3 regions of the Pseudonocardia xinjiangensis genome follow, and region 3 is predicted to be linked to each of the others. Evidence: riboswitches for the same ligand, from Rfam matches in the RefSeq annotation. Region 3 holds a riboswitch; each other region holds the start of a gene.
The links. Region 3 has a riboswitch for cobalamin ahead of cobN (cobaltochelatase subunit CobN). Riboswitches for the same ligand answer to the same signal wherever they lie in the genome.

Region 1 (5,088 bases), 1.0 Mb from region 3:
GTTGGAGATCGTCGCGGTGGGCGCGATCGCCATGACGTTCGAGTTGCGCATCCCGTTCACGCGAACCCGCTCCCGCAGGGCGTCCCAGTCGAGGGTGGTGGAGGTGTCGACGTCGAGGTCGTCGTCCCGGCGGGCGGCGGCCAGCAGGGCGACCGAGTCGATCGGGAGGATGCCCCGGCTCCACAGCGAGTCGTCGTAGGTGGGGTAGTGGCCGCGCTCAGCGGCCAGGTCGCTCGACGCGGCGATGGCGTGGTGGCTCAGGTGCTCCATGCTGCGGTCGGCGAACTCGACGGCGGCCTCGCTCGCGACCGGGATGCCCTGGGCGAACAGCGCGTCCTGGAAGCCCATGAGCCCGAGCCCGACCGGACGGTGCCGCAGGTTGGACCGGCGCGCCTGCGGGATCGTGTAGAAGTTGATGTCGATCACGTTGTCGAGCATCCGCACCGCGGTACGGACGGTCCGTTCGAGCTTCACCGTGTCGAGTCCGTCGGGGCCGACGTGGGCGGCCAGGTTGACCGAGCCGAGGTTGCAGACGGCGACCTCGCCGTCGTCGGCGCCTGCGCGCGTGTTCAGGGTGATCTCGGTGCACAGGTTGGACGAGTGCACCACGCCGACGTGCTGCTGCGGGGAACGCAGGTTGCACGGGTCCTTGAAGGTGATCCAGGGGTGCCCGGTCTCGAACAGCATGGTGAGCATCCGCCGCCACAGCTCGACCGCGCGGAGCCGGCGGAACACCCGGATCTCGCCGCGGTCGGCCGCGGCCTCGTACTCCCGGTAGCGGACGGCGAACGCGGTGCCGTACAGGTCGTGCAGGTCGGGAGTCTCGTCGGGGGAGAACAGGGTCCACTCGCCGTCGGCCTCGACGCGGCGGAGGAACTCGTCGGGCACCCAGTTCGCGGTGTTCATGTCGTGGGTGCGGCGCCGGTCGTCACCGGTGTTCTTGCGCATGTCGAGGAACTCCTCGACGTCGATGTGCCACGTCTCCAGGTAGGCGCAGGCCGCGCCCTTGCGCTTGCCGCCCTGGTTCACCGCGATCGCGGTGTCACCGGCGATCTTGAGGAACGGCACCACACCCTGGGACTTCCCGTTGGTGCCCTTGATGTGGGCACCGAGCCCCCGCACCGGCGTCCAGTCGTTGCCCAGGCCCCCGGAGTACTTCGCCAGCAGGGCGTTGTTCCGGTAGGCCTGGAAGATCGAGTCGAGGTCGTCGTCGACGGTCGTGAGAAAGCACGACGACAGCTGCGGGCGCGTCGTGCCGGAGTTGAACAGCGTCGGCGTGGACGTCATGAAGTCGAACGAGGACAGCAGCTCGTAGAACTCGATCGCCCGCGCTTCCCGGTCCTGTTCGTTCAGCGCGAGCCCCATCGCCACCCGCATGAAGAACGCCTGCGGCAGCTCGAAGCGCACCCCGTGCTCGTGGAGGACGTAGCGGTCGTAGAGGGTCTGGAGCCCGAGGAAGGTGAAGTCGAGGTCGCGCTCGGGCCGGATCGCGCTGGTGATCCGGTCGAGGTCGAAGGTCTGCAGGGCCGGGTCGGCGAGCTCCAGCACGACGGCTCGCTCGAGATAGCGCCGGAAGTACCCGGGGTAGCGGGCGGCCATCTCGTCCTGGCTCGCATGCTGGCGATCTCCGGACAGGTGTGACAGCGCTTCGGTGCGCAAGGTGTCGAGCAGCAGCCGGGCCGCCACGGCGGAGTAGTTCGGCTCGGACTCGACGAGGCTGCGCGCCGCCATGATCGGTGCGAGGGCGAGCTCGCCCACGGTGATGCCGTCGTAGAGGTTGCGCCGGGTCTCGCCGAGCAGCGGCTCGGCGTCGACGTCGGCGATCCCGGCGACGGCCTCGGCGACCAGGTCCTCCAAGCGTGCCCAGTCCAGGGGGCGGAGGGTGCCGTCGAGGTTGGTGACCTGCAGCGCGGGCGGGGTCGGCGGCGTCGGGGCCGTCCGGGAACGAGCGTGCTCCTCGCGGTAGAGCACGTAGTCGCGGGCCACCTTGTGGTGGCCGCCGCGCATGAGCGCCAGCTCGACCTGGTCCTGGATCTGTTCGATGTGGAGCGTCGCCACGCTGCCCGGGTCGGTGTGGCGCAGCAGTGCCTGCTGCACCTGCGCGGTGAGCTCCTCGACCAGGTGGTGCAACCGCGACGAGCTCGCGGTGTCGCTCCCCTCGACGGCGAGGAAGGCCTTGGACATCGCCACCGAGATCTTGGTGGCGTCGAATGCCGACACGGTGCCGTCGCGGCGGACGACCCGCACGTCTGTGGTGGGCGGGGCAGGGGTTGTCGTGGTGGTGGCCGGTGGGGTCACTGCTCTCCTCGTGAGCTCGACGACCGAGCCCGAGGCCACGAGGGAGACGCATCCCGGTGCGGACGGGGCGTACCCGGACAGGGCACGGCGACATCCGCCCCGGGTCCGTCCCGCGCGGACCCCGGACAGCGCGCACCGGTGGTGCGCGCGCCGATGGCAGGTCTTCGGACTCGCGGGCGTGCACCTGCCGGTGCTCCTACTGGCCGTCGCTTCCCAGGTGTGGCGCACCCAGTGCTCGATGACGGCGGTCGTTCCCACTCACCGCTGCGGGGCAGTCCCGGACTCCCACCGGATTCCCTCTCGCCCCCTCTCCACCCTGGCGGCTGGAGAGGAACCATCAGCGGCGCTGACCCTACATGTAGTGGTGCGAAGGGCGTTGGACCCCTACCTGTCGGGAGTGTCGTCACGGAACGTCCCCGTGACCGCGCCGAGCGTGTCGAGGTCCAGGATGGCGTTCGAGGCGAGCTGTAGAGCGTCCACGGCGCGTGCGGCTCCGACTGAGATCATCGGCGCGTGCGGGGGAGGCTTCTGGGACGGCATCGCGACTTCCGGCTGTTCTGGGTGGGGGAGACGGCCAGCCTCATCGGGAGCGCGATCTCGACGGTCGCGCTGCCCCTGGTCGCGGTCGAGCAGCTCGGGGCGGGTCCGTTCGCCGTGGGTGTCATCACGGCGGCGGTGTGGTTGCCGTGGTTGCTGGTCGGGCTGCCTGCCGGGGTGTGGGTCGACCGCGTGATCCGTCGCCCGGTGATGCTCGGCGCCGACGTTGTCTCGATGGCGGCCTTCGCCAGTGTCCCGATCGCAGCCTGGCTCGGGGTGCTGAGCCTGGTGCAGATGGTGGTCGTCGCGCTGGTCTCGGGGGCTGCCCGCGTCGCGTTCGAGACCGCCTACGAGGCCTACCTGCCCTCGTTGCTCGACCCGGCCGACCTGTCCGAGGGCAACGCGGCGCTGCAGACCAGCAGCGCGTCCTCGCTCGTGGTGGGCCCGTCCATCGCCGGTGGACTCGCTGCTGCTGTCGGCGCGGTCGCCGGCCTGCTGGTCGACGCGGCGACGTTCGTGTTCTCGGCGGTCTGCCTGCTGCTGATCCGGTTTCGAGAGCCCCCGGTCGAGCAGCGACCCCGGGCCGGGGGAGTCGCCGGCCTGGCAGCGGAGGTCGGCGAGGGTCTGCGGTTCGTGTTCGGCGACCCGTATCTGCGCGCGCTCACGTTGTTCGGGGCGTCGTTGAACATGACGTACATGGTCTACGCGGCCATCCAGGTGGTGTTCCTGCTCGACGAGGTCCGCGTCGGCCCGGGGATCGTCGGGGTCCTCGTCGCGATCGCCGGTGTCGGCGGGGTCGCAGGCGCACTGGTCGCCGGGGTGATCTCACGACGCGTCGGGACCGCGCGCGGCATGCTGATCATCGAGGTCGTCAGCGCTCTGGCCGGCCTGATGATCCCGCTGGCCCAGCGCGGACCTCTGCTCGCGCTGTTCGTCGTCGGGAGCTTCGTCAACGGCGCCGGGGTCGTCGCGGTCAACGTCATCAAGTCCGCGTGGCGTCAGGCGTACTGCCCACGGCACCTGCTCGGGCGTGCGGTGTCGGCCATGCAGCTGCTCAACTACGGCGCCATCCCGATCGGTGCACTGGGTGGTGGCGCGCTCGGCGCTGCACTGGGAACGCGCCCGACCGTCTGGATCTCGTCCGTCGGCCTGGCCGCCAGCATCGGGTTCCTGCTCGCGGGCCCGATCCGCCGCGACCGGGACCTTCCCACCGCCGCTCCGGCCGCGAGGTAGCCGGTCGCGCTCCTCAGGCGGCCAGGCCCGCGGTGACGAAGGCCAGCAGCTCCTTCAGCTCGGCGCTCTCATCGAGCGACTCCAGCCGCACCACGCCCACCGTGTACGCGATGACCGTGCCGATCAGCATGCCGAGGCGCAGGCGCAGGATGTCGCGCGGGAGGTCCGGCAGCACCGGCGCGAGGGCGTCGAGCATGCGCTCGATCCCCGGCTCGAGCGCGCTGCCGCCGGACGTGCGTAGCTGGTCCTCGTCCTGCGGGAGGCGCACCAGCAGCTCCCCGAACTGCGAGCCCAGGCGCTGGTGCAGGGTCATCAACGGCTCCACGAAGGCCTCGACCAGCTCGGCCACAGTGGGGTGGCCCGCCGCGACCAGCGTGTCGATCCGGCTGATCCGTTCCTCGGTCACCGGCCGGAGCAGGCGCCGCAGCAGCGCCCGCAGCAGCGCGTCCTTCCCGCCGAAGACGTAGTTCACGGCCGCGACGTTCACGCCCGCCTCGGCCGTCACCCGGCGCACCGACAGCCCGGGCAGCCCCTCGGCCAGCAGGACGCGCTCCGCAGCGTCCAGCAGCACGTCGCCCTGCTCACCCACGACCCGGTCCGTCATCGTCGTATCCAACCATCGTTGCCTCCTCGGCCGGTCGGTGCTAAACAGTGTTTGAAACACTGTTTAGCACGGGAGGCACGTCATGCGGATCATCGCTCTGGAAGAGGCGTTCTGGACCGACACGCTCCGGACCCCAGGCGCGTACCGGGACGAATGGGCGCGGGCCGAGCTGGAGCGGTTGATGCGTCCCGACATGCTGGCGCACGTCGGTGCGCGGATCAGCGACTTCGCCGAGTACCGGATTCCGGACATGGACGAGCACGGCGTCGACGTGCAGGTGCTGTCGCTGACCTCACCCGGCGTGCAGGGTCAGCCGGACGTGGGCGTGGCGATCGACGACGCGCGCCGGGCCAACGACTTTCTCGCCGAGGTGATCGCCGCACACCCCACCCGGTTCGCCGGGCTTGCCGCACTGC
Region 2 (5,088 bases), 980 kb from region 3:
GCATCCGCTCGACGTACTCGGCGTCGTCGAGCCGGCCGGCCCGGTGCGCCGCCCGGTCGGCCCGGATCGCGCCGGTCTGCGGGAACGAGCCGATCGTCGTCGTCGGCAGCGGGGGCAGGCCCAGGTGCGCGCGCTGGGCGGACACGCGTCGTTCCGCGCTGCCGCGCCGATAGTGGCCGGCGCCCAGGGCATCGAGCCGGGCCCGGACCCGCTCGTCGCGCTGCGCGGGAACCGCCGCTCCCCCTGTCTCGGCGAACTCGCCTGCCACGGCGTCGCGGCCCTGGTGCAGTGCGCGGGAGAGCAGCACGACCTCGCGGACCTTCTGCCGGGCGAACGCCAGCCGTGCCCGCAGGTCCGGCGCCAGCGCCGGCTCGGCGTCGAGGTCGTAGGGCACGTGCAGCAACGAGCACGACGTGGCGATCTCGACCCGTCCCGCCGTGCCGAGCAGCGTGGCGGCGGTGGCCAGCGCCGCGTCCAGGTCGGTGCGCCAGACGTTGCGGCCCTCGACGACCCCGGCGAGCACGGTCTTGTCGCGCAACGCGGGCACGGCCGCCGCGGTGTCGGCCCGGCCGGCGACGAGGTCGAGAGCCAGCGCTTCCACCGGCGTCCCGGCCAGCACCGGCAGAGCCGGGCCGAGGTCGCCGAAGTAGCTCGCGACCAGGATCCGCGGCCGGTCGGCCGGCTCACCGAGCCTCCGGTACGCCCGTCCGAGCGCGTCGATCTCCGCCGGGCTGCGGTCGGCGACGAACGCCGGCTCGTCCAGCTGCACCCACTCCGCACCGGCGGCGGCCAGCTCGGCCAGCACCTGCACGTACACGTCCAGGAGCGGCTCGAGCAGGTCGAGCGGGACGAAGCCGGCGGGTGCGCCCGGCGCCGGCTTGGCGAGCAGGAGGAACGTGGCCGGACCGATGATCGTCGGCCGCGTCAGGACTCCCTGCGCGAGCGCCTCGGTGAACTCGTCGAGCGGCTTGCGGTCGGCGAGCGCGAAGCGGCTACCGGGCCCCAGCTCGGGCACCAGGTAGTGGTAGTTGGTGTCGAAGAACTTCGTCAGCTCCAGAGCCGGCACGCCGTCATGCCCGCGGGCCATCGCGAACATCTCGTCGAGCGGGGTCAGGCCGAGTGCGGTGAACCGCTCGGGCACCGCGCCGACGACCCGAGCCACGTCGAGCACCTGGTCGTAGAAGGAGAAGGTGTTCGACGGCACCGAGTCGAGCCCCGAGCCGGCGAGCTCCGCCCAGGTGTCGCGGCGCAGGGCCGCCGCCACGGACTGCAGCTCCTCGGCCGAGGACGCTCCGGACCAGTAGCGCTCGACGGCACGCTTGAGCTCCCGGCGCGGACCGATCCGCGGATACCCGAGCACGGTGGATCCAGGGGACTGTACTTCTGACACTGCTCTCTCCTCGCGAGCGCGGTCGACGCGCACCAGGCGGTGCGCGTGCCGGCGGCAGGTCTTCGGACTCGCGGGCACGCACCGACCTGGTGCTCCTACTGGCCGTCGCTTCCCAGACGCTCGCGCCCAGTGCTTCGTGACGGCGGTCGTTCCCACTCACCGCTGCGGGGGCAGTCCCGGACTCTCACCGGGTTCCCTCTTGCCTCGGACGGTGACCCGTCCGAACCGTCGGCGTCCCCGACCTTAGTGGCGAGATCACAAAAGTCCACCATCAGATTTGTGGTCCGACACCGTGACACCCTGACGTCTCCTGTAGATCGACCATCGTTGAGCGACGGTCGGCCGCGCCGGCCAGGGCCCGTACCGGGGCCTTCACCGATGCGACCGGCGTCCCCACAGCGCGAGGCTGTGTGAGCGGTGGGCACCGATGCCCGCCGCATCACCGCCGCGGTCGCCCGCCGGCAGCCCCTCCAGCCGTCCACCCGACCGAATGGTGCCTTCATGACCTCCGACCGCAATGACGTCCCACGAGCGACCCGGATCGAGGAAGCCCTGTCGTCGCGCCCCCCGGCACCTGAGGGCACCGACCCCGTGCAGAGCTCCGACCCGCTCGCCTGCGCCCCGGACACCACCGCGACCGTCGTCACCATCGCGGTCCAGCTGCTGTGGGACATCGTGCACCGCGCGTACCACGCCGAAGGTCCCGACGCCGACGTCCCACGAGCGCGGAGCAGCACCGGCCGGCCCACTGGTCGCTCCCGGCCAGTCCGCCGTGGACGGACCCCGTAACCACGATCAGCAGCACGTTCCCGCGCCCGGCAGCCGGGGCCGCGATGTACGATCCGCTGGCCGCAGCCGGATTCCTACCGCGCCTGATCAGGGCGAACGACCCACCGGCCGGCCCTCAGCGGCGATCGATCACGATCGGACCGGCGGACGAGCGCTCGACGCCGTGCCGATCCCGGGAAACGTACTCGCCCATCCGGAGCAACCATGCCGAACCCGGCGTCGTCGGAGCATCTCGAACAGCTCAGAGACCGCGCCGGCCACGAGCTCGCCTCGGCACTCGATCGCATCCCGTTCCGGCGGGCGCACGTGCTCATCCTGGTCCTGGTGGCAGCCGGCACCCTGGTCAACGCGATCGAGGAGTACGACGTCGGCCTGGCCGCGCCGCTGATCGCCAGGCAGTGGTCGCTGTCCAACGCCCAGGTGGGGCTGCTGACCACGGTGACGTTCGCCGGTATGGCGATCGGATCCCTGATCGCCGGTGTCACCGGGGACCGCTACGGGCGGCGCATCACCATGATGTACACCCTCGCGCTGTACACCGTGGGCGCACTGGCCGCCGCGTTCTCCCCGAGCTTCGTGTGGTTGCTCGTCGCCCGGTTCGTCGTGGGGATCGGCCTCGGCGGTGAGCTGAGCACCGGGATCACCCTCGTCGCGGAACTGATGCCCACGAAGTTCCGGGGCGCCGCCGTGGCCACGGTGAACGTCGCGGGCGGCGGTCTCGGCATCTTCGCCTCGTCCGCGCTGGGCGCCCTCATGCTCGGCCCGCTGGAGACGGCCCTCGGCGGGCCCACGGTGGCCTGGCGCTGGCTGTTCGGCGTACTAGCGATCCCCGCGCTCCTGGTGTTCGCCTACCGCTGGTTCCTCCCGGAGTCGCCGCGCTACCTGCTGGTCGACGGCCGGGTCGACGAGGCCAACACGGTGTTGACCCGGCTGGCCGCGAACCGGCTGCGCCGGCGACCCGGCATGCCCACCACCCGCTACATCGACGCGGTGGAGGGCGCGCGGCTGCCTCGGCAGCGGGTGCGGCTCGCGGAGGTGTTCCGGGGCCGGCTGGCCCGCAACACGGTGGTGCTCTGGGTGGTGTCGGCGATGACCTTCGGCGCTCAGGTGACCGTCACGGTGTTCATGCCGACCGTGCTGGTCGCGCGGGGGCTGGACGTGTCCACCTCGCTCGTCTACACCATGATCATCAACGTCGGTGGTCTGGTGGGCGCCGTGCTGGCGAGCATCTTCGGCTACTGGTTCAAGCGCCGGGTGGTGCTCGGCTACGGCTCGGTCGTTGCGGTCGTCGTCGCGGTCGCGTTCGCCCTGTCGCCCGTCGTGCTCGTGCTCGGCGCCCTGCTGCAGCTGATGTTCATCCTGCTCAACACCACGACCTTCGTCTGGGCGACAGAGCTCTACCCGACCAGGGTCCGGGCGATCGGCACGGGCGCCATGGTGACCGTGCTCCTGCTGTCCGCCTCGCTCGTGCCACTGCTGGCGGGGCTGATCGTCGACGCCACCGGCACTGTCGGCTTGTTCGTCCTGGTCGGCGTGATGTACGTGATCATGGCGGTCGCCGTGTGGTTCGGCCCGGAGACCCACGGACTCGCGCTGGAGGAGTGAGGAGCGCCCCGCTGATGCAGGCCTCCGGGTTCAGTTCTCGTTCGACCGGGCGTTGCGCCGACCTTCCCGCCGCTTCTTCAGCACGACGAGAAGGAGCGGATAGAGGGTCAGCAGGGCGAGCCCGCCCCCGGCGGACAACGCGAGGTCATCGGTCACGAGTCCGGTCAGCAACAGGATTGCGCAGAGCGCCAGGGTGGTGCCGTGCGACGCCTTCACCCAGCCGCGGCGCCGCCGCCTCATCGGTTCAGCCAGCTTGCGGGCCAGTTCGGGATCACTCCTGCGCGTGAGATCCGCGATCCTGCTCAGCTGGAGAAACTCATTGTGGTCAAGGGACATGGTTCCGCCGTGTGATCGGTTCTTCGTGGATGGGAGAGCTGCAGAGTGCTTCCCCGGTCGCCACCCCTGGTCGACGACGGGGACCACTCGTCCTTCGCAGCGTTGCGCTGTGACGGCACCCTTCGCATCCGTGGAACTCGCTGGTGACCCGGCGACCGGGGTACACCGGTGCCCGGGGCGAACCACGGCCGGCTCCGGTGCCAGGTCAGCTGCGGCGGGATCTCGGAGCGCCGTTACCGGCGGTCGTCGGCCGGCTGTCGGTGTGGTGGCGCTGGTAGTGACGCGCGACCCGAGCCCGGTTGCCGCACCCCGCCGAGCACCACTCCCGGCGCGGGTGGTGCTTCAGGAAGTACAGGAGGCAGCCCGGAGCCAGGCACGCCCGCAACTGCTCGCGGCGGGCACCTGCGAAGAGATCCACGGCCTGGTGCGCGATGAAGGCGAGGGCGAGGTCGCCGGTCGTTCCGCTCGTACGGAACACGGGAACGGGATCTCCACCGGAGGGCCATCGTAGTTCCGGCCATGCCGCCGCGAGAGCGTTGAGTGTGTCGATCGCGGTCTGACGTTCCGCGATCGGAGACGTCACCGGCGGCCGGGGGTCCCCGGTCGCCTCCGCGGCCAGGCGGCGGAGCGCATCGCGCAGCCCACGCAGCCGGTTGGCGAGCTCGCGCTCCGCTGCCCCGCCGACGTCGGCCCGATCCACGCTGCCACCGGTCTCGCGACGCAGGCGGTCATCGACCGCCCGCAGCCAGGCGGTCGCCGAGGCGGCGTCGCCGAGCGCGTCCTGCACGTCCTTCCGGTCGATGCGCACCGTGTTCATGAGCTCCACCGGGAGCGGCTCGCCGAGCAATGTCGCCCCAGTGGGCACCTCTGGGCGTCCCATCTGCCCCAACCTAGCACCGAAACTAATGCTTGGAGCCCGAACATCCATTTGACAGCCCGCGGCTCGGAGTGCACTGTCTCTAATGGAT
Region 3 (5,088 bases):
CCTGCTCGACACGCTCGCCCCGCACGTCGAGGTGATCGACGCCTCGAAGATCCCCTACGGCCGCGCGATGAACCAGGCCCGGATCAACGAGCTGCTCGTGGAGCACGCCAGGGCCGGCCGGTTCGTCGTCCGGCTCAAAGGCGGCGACCCCTACGTCTTCGGCCGCGGCTTCGAGGAGGCGCTCGCCTGCGCCGAGGCCGGCGTCCCCGTCACCGTCGTGCCCGGCGTGACCAGCGCGTTCGCCGCGCCCGCGGTGGCCGACGTCCCGGTGAGCCATCGCGGGGTCGCCCACGAGATCGTCGTGGTGTCGGGGCACGTCGCCCCCGGCGACCCGCGCAGCCTCGTCGACTGGCCCGCGCTCGGCCGCCTGCGCGGCACGCTCGTGCTGCTGATGGCGGTGGAGCGGATCGACGCGTTCGCCACCGCGCTGATCGAGGGCGGCCGCCCCGCCGACACGCCCGTCGCCGTGGTGCAGGACGGGACGATGCGGATCCAGCGTTCGCTGCGCGCCACCCTCGCCACGGTGGCCGACGCCGTGCGCGAGCAGGGGATCAGCCCGCCCGCGGTGATCGTCGTGGGACCGGTCGCCGGGCTGGCCCACGAGCCGGTCACCGGCTGAGAGAGGGAGACCCGTGCCGGACGAGGAGTCGCTGCTCGATCTCACCGTGCGTGAGCTGCTCGACGCGGTGGCCGCCCGCACCTCCGCCCCGGGCGGCGGTGGGGCTGCCGCACTCGCCGCCGCGCTGGCCGCCGCGCTCACCGGGATGGCGGCGCGGTTCGGCGACGGTTCCGCCGCGCAGGAGGCCGACGCCCTGCGCGCCCGCGCCGCCCTGCTCGCCGATGCCGACGCCGCGGCGTACCGGGCGTACCTGGCGGCGGTGCGCCTCCCGCGCGACGACCCCTCCCGAGCCGATGCCGTGACCGTCGCCCGGCGCGACGCTGTGGGCGTGCCCGCGGAGATCGGGGAGATCGCGGGCGCGGTGGCCGACCTGGCCGCGGGGATCGCCCGTGACGGCAACCCGAACCTGCACGGCGACGCGGTGGCGGCGATCCACCTCGCGGCGGCGGCCGCGGCCACCGCCGCCGAGCTGGTGGCGGCGAACGACCCGCCCGACGACGCGCTGGCAAGCGCCCGCGCGGTGGCCGACGCCGCGCGGGCGCGCGCGGCGCAGGCCTGAACCCTCTCAGCAGGCCTGCGGCGGGGCGATCGTGCGCGCCCCGCGGATCAGCAGGCCAGGGGCGGGGCCGGCCAGGCGGTAGGTGAGCTGCCAGTTCGTGCAGGTCTGGCCGCCCGGGCCCAGCTCGGCGGACTGGGTGCTGGTGAACGCCACGTCCACCTCGAGCCCGTCCGCGTCGTCGTCGCGCACCGCCGTCAGCACGGGGTTGTGGATGACCGTGGTGGCCTGCCCCTTCGCCCACACCTCCAGCCCGCTGCTGGCGATGTCGGAGTCGGGGTGCAGGAGGGCGAACGCGTCGGCGTAGCGGTTCTCGTTGATCCCCGCGACGTACTCGTCGATCACGGTGCGGGCCTCCTCCAGCGCGGGGTGCGCCACCCCCGGCGCCACATCGACCAGGTGCTCGCGCGGGAGCGCGGCGCCCGACGTGCCGGTGGCGGCTGCGGGTTCGCTCGGTGCGGCGCTCACCGACCGTGGACGGTCGACGAGCTGCAGGAACGCGATCGTGGCGAGCGCGGCCACCAGCACCGCGGCGACCGTGGCCACGACCAGTGGACGGCGCCCGCGCCGGGGCGGCACCAGCGCGGGCGGCGGTGCGAACTGCGGGGCCGGGACGGCGGGGGGAGGCAGGCGCGGGACGTACACCGTCGCGGTGGTGCCGGGCCCGCCGGCGGCCGGGCCATCGACGACGGCCCGGGTGACCGGCTGTCCCGTGGCGCGCTGCGCGCCCTGCAGGGCCTCGGCGGCCTCGGCGGCGGAGGCGAACCGGTCGCCCGGCGCCTTCGCCATCAGCCGCTCCACCACCCGGCACACCGCGTCGGGCACCCCTGCCGGGCGCAGGTCGGGCACCGGGTCCCGGGCGATCCGCGCGACCGTGGCGAACAGCTCCTCGGTGTCGGTGACGAACGCCGGACGGCCGGTGAGCAGCGCGAACATCGTGGCGCCGAGCCCGTAGAGGTCGGCGGCGGGGGTGGCGTGCCCCTCCAGCAGCCGCTCCGGCGACGCGTAGGCCGCGCTCGCGCGGATCCGGCCGACGGCCGTGGTCTCGGTGACGCCAGGCAGGCGCGAGATGCCGAAGTCCCCGAGCTTCGGCTCGCCGTAGCGGGAGACGAGCACGTTGGCCGGTTTGAGGTCCAGGTGCAGGATGCCGGCGCGGTGCGCCGTCTCCAGCGCTCCGGCCACCGTGACCGCGACGTCCAGGACCTCGGCCCACGGCAGCGGCCCGTCCCGGCGGATCCGGTCGGCGAGCGACCCCGCCGACATCAGGTCCATCACGATGTAGGGCTCGCCGCGGGCGGTGGTGCCGCTGCGGTGCACCGTGACGATGTGGGGGTGCCCGGACAGCGCCCCCATCGCCTGGCACTCGCGGACGAACGCGCGCCGCACACCGTCGCCGTCGAGCCGCTCGTGCAGCACCTTCACGGCGACCCGGCGGCCGAACTCCGGCTCCTCGGCGGCGTAGACGGTGCCGTACCCGCCCTGGCCGACCACCTCGGGACGGGCCAGCCCCGGGATGCCGGGTTCTGGCACGTCAGAGATCATCGGCGCAGTCTAGGGATGATCGTGGGGGCGTCGGCATCCTCACGCCGCGTTGACCCGTGACCTCCCGATGTGTTCCAGTGCTCCCCGACGTCAGTGGAGGAAGCCGGTGTGAGTCCGGCGCGGTCCCGCCACTGTCACCGGGCCGGCACGCGCGGGCCTGGGAGCCAGACACTCGCTGCCGTCGCACCTCCCACCGAGTAGAGGGCGCGGACCCTCGGAAGGAACGCTGATGACGCGCGCTGCCTCCGCCACTGCCGGCCCGGAGGGGTCCGCCGCCGACGGGGCTCCGAGCACCGTCCTGCTGTTGTCCACCGCCGACACCGAACTGCTGGCCGCCCGCAGCTCGGGGGCCCTCTACCGCACGGCCAACCCGGCACGCGTCGAGCCCGCCGGCCTGGCCGCGCTGCTCGACGGCGTCGACGTGGTCGTGCTGCGGCTGCTCGGCGGGCGCCGCGCCTGGCCGGAGGGGGTCGACGCGCTCGTGGCGTCCGGGCGTCCCGTCGTGCTGCTGGGCGGGGAGGCCGCGCCCGACGCGGAGCTGATGGCCGCCTCGACGGTGCCGGCCGGTGTGACGTCGGAGGCGCTGGCCTATCTCGCCGCCGGCGGGCGGGACAACCTCCGCGAGCTGCACCGGTTCCTGTCCGACACGGTGCTGCTGACCGGCGAGGGGTTCGCCCCGCCCGCACCCGCCCCCGACTTCGGGGTGCACGGCGAGCGCGAGCAGGTCCCCGGCCGTCCGACGGTTGCGGTGGTCTTCTACCGGGCGCACGAGCTGTCGGGAAACACCGCGTTCGTCGACACGCTCTGCGACGCGATCGAGGCGCGGGACGCCAACGCGCTGCCGGTGTTCTGCGGGTCGCTGCGCGGTGTCCCGTCCGCCGGGGCGGACGGCCTGATGGAGCTCCTGGGCCGGGCCGACGCGCTGGTCGCCACCGTCCTCGCCGCGGGGGGCACCCGCGCGAGCGACGCCGTGGCGGGCGGCGAGGAGGACTCCTGGGACGCGGGCGCGCTCGCCGCGCTGGACGTGCCGGTGCTGCAGGGGCTCTGCCTGACCACGTCGCGGGCCACCTGGGCCGACTCGGACGCCGCGCTCTCGCCCATGGACGCCGCGATGCAGGTGGCGATCCCGGAGTTCGACGGCCGGCTGATCACGGTGCCGTTCTCGTTCAAGGAGGTCGACGCGGGCGACGACATCCCCGTGTACCGGGCCGACCCCGAGCGCGCGGCCCGGCTGGCCGGGCTTGCCGTCCGCCACGCCCGGCTGCGGGCCACGCCCGTCGCCGAGCGGAAGCTCGCCGTGGTGCTGTCGAGCTACCCGACCAAGCACGCCCGCGTCGGCAACGCGGTCGGGCTGGACACCCCGGCGTCCGCGGTGGTGCTGCTGCGCGCGCTGCGGGACGCCGGCTACGCGGTGGGGGACTTCCCGGAGGACTCCGACGAGCTGATCCACACGCTGATCGCCGCCGGTGGCCACGACGTGGAGTGGCTCACCGAGGACCAGCTCGCCGCCGCCCCGTCACGGGTGCGGCTGGAGCACTACCGCCGCTGGTTCGACGCGCTGCCGTCCGCGCTGACCGACGGGATCCGGGAGCACTGGGGCGAGCCGCCGGGGTCGCTCTACGTCGACGGAACCGACGTCGTGCTCGCGTCCCTGCAGTTCGGCAACGTGGTGCTGATGATCCAGCCGCCGCGCGGGTTCGGGGAGAACCCGGTGGCGATCTACCACGACCCCGACCTGCCGCCGTCGCACCACTACCTGGCGGCGTACCGCTGGCTCGACCACGAGTTCGGCGCGGACGCCGTGATCCACCTCGGCAAGCACGGCACGCTGGAGTGGCTGCCGGGCAAGGGGCTCGGGCTGTCGGCGGAGTGCGCCCCGGACGCCGTGCTCGGCGAGCTGCCGCTGGTCTACCCGTTCATCGTCAACGACCCGGGCGAGGGCACGCAGGCCAAGCGCCGCGGCCACGCCGTGGTCGTCGACCACCTGGTGCCGCCGATGGCGCGCGCCGACACCTACGGCGAGATGGCGAAGCTCGAACAACTGCTCGACGAGTACGCCACCGTCGCCGCGATGGACCCCGCGAAGCTCCCGGCGCTGCGCGCGCGGATCTGGGAGGTCGTCACCACCGCACAGCTGCACCACGACCTGCACGTCGACGACGCGCCCGGCGAGCAGGAGTTCGACGACTTCGTCCTGCACATCGACGGGTACCTGTGCGAGGTCAAGGACGTCCAGATCCGCGACGGCCTGCACGTGCTGGGTGGGGTGCCTGCCGGCGAGGCCCAGGTCAACCTGGTGCTGTCGATCCTGCGCGCCACACAGGTCTGGGGCGGGAAGCGGGCGCTGCCCGGCCTCCGCGCCGCGCTGGCG

Region 1: linked by a shared signal. The riboswitch ahead of ACQPZA_RS14995 (ribonucleoside-diphosphate reductase subunit alpha) and the one ahead of cobN (cobaltochelatase subunit CobN) in region 3 are both predicted to bind cobalamin.
Region 2: linked by a shared signal. The riboswitch ahead of metE (5-methyltetrahydropteroyltriglutamate--homocysteine S-methyltransferase) and the one ahead of cobN (cobaltochelatase subunit CobN) in region 3 are both predicted to bind cobalamin.

What each region holds. Positions count from the first base shown of each region.
Region 1 covers NZ_CP192009.1:3,163,779-3,168,866, forward strand. The annotation lists gene ACQPZA_RS14995 (ribonucleoside-diphosphate reductase subunit alpha) at 1-2,298, opposite strand, end outside; cobalamin riboswitch at 2,437-2,653, opposite strand; gene ACQPZA_RS15000 (MFS transporter) at 2,812-4,068, shown strand; gene ACQPZA_RS15005 (TetR family transcriptional regulator) at 4,082-4,672, opposite strand; gene ACQPZA_RS15010 (amidohydrolase family protein) at 4,755-5,088, shown strand, end outside.
Region 2 covers NZ_CP192009.1:3,150,561-3,155,648, reverse strand. The annotation lists gene metE (5-methyltetrahydropteroyltriglutamate--homocysteine S-methyltransferase) at 1-1,390, opposite strand, end outside; cobalamin riboswitch at 1,427-1,635, opposite strand; gene ACQPZA_RS14955 (hypothetical protein) at 1,892-2,179, shown strand; gene ACQPZA_RS14950 (MFS transporter) at 2,384-3,784, shown strand; gene ACQPZA_RS14945 (DUF3040 domain-containing protein) at 3,815-4,120, opposite strand; gene ACQPZA_RS14940 (CGNR zinc finger domain-containing protein) at 4,326-5,000, opposite strand.
Region 3 covers NZ_CP192009.1:2,167,358-2,172,445, forward strand. The annotation lists gene cobA (uroporphyrinogen-III C-methyltransferase) at 1-619, shown strand, start outside; gene ACQPZA_RS10270 (cyclodeaminase/cyclohydrolase family protein) at 633-1,178, shown strand; gene ACQPZA_RS10275 (serine/threonine-protein kinase) at 1,185-2,717, opposite strand; cobalamin riboswitch at 2,792-2,911, shown strand; gene cobN (cobaltochelatase subunit CobN) at 2,947-5,088, shown strand, end outside.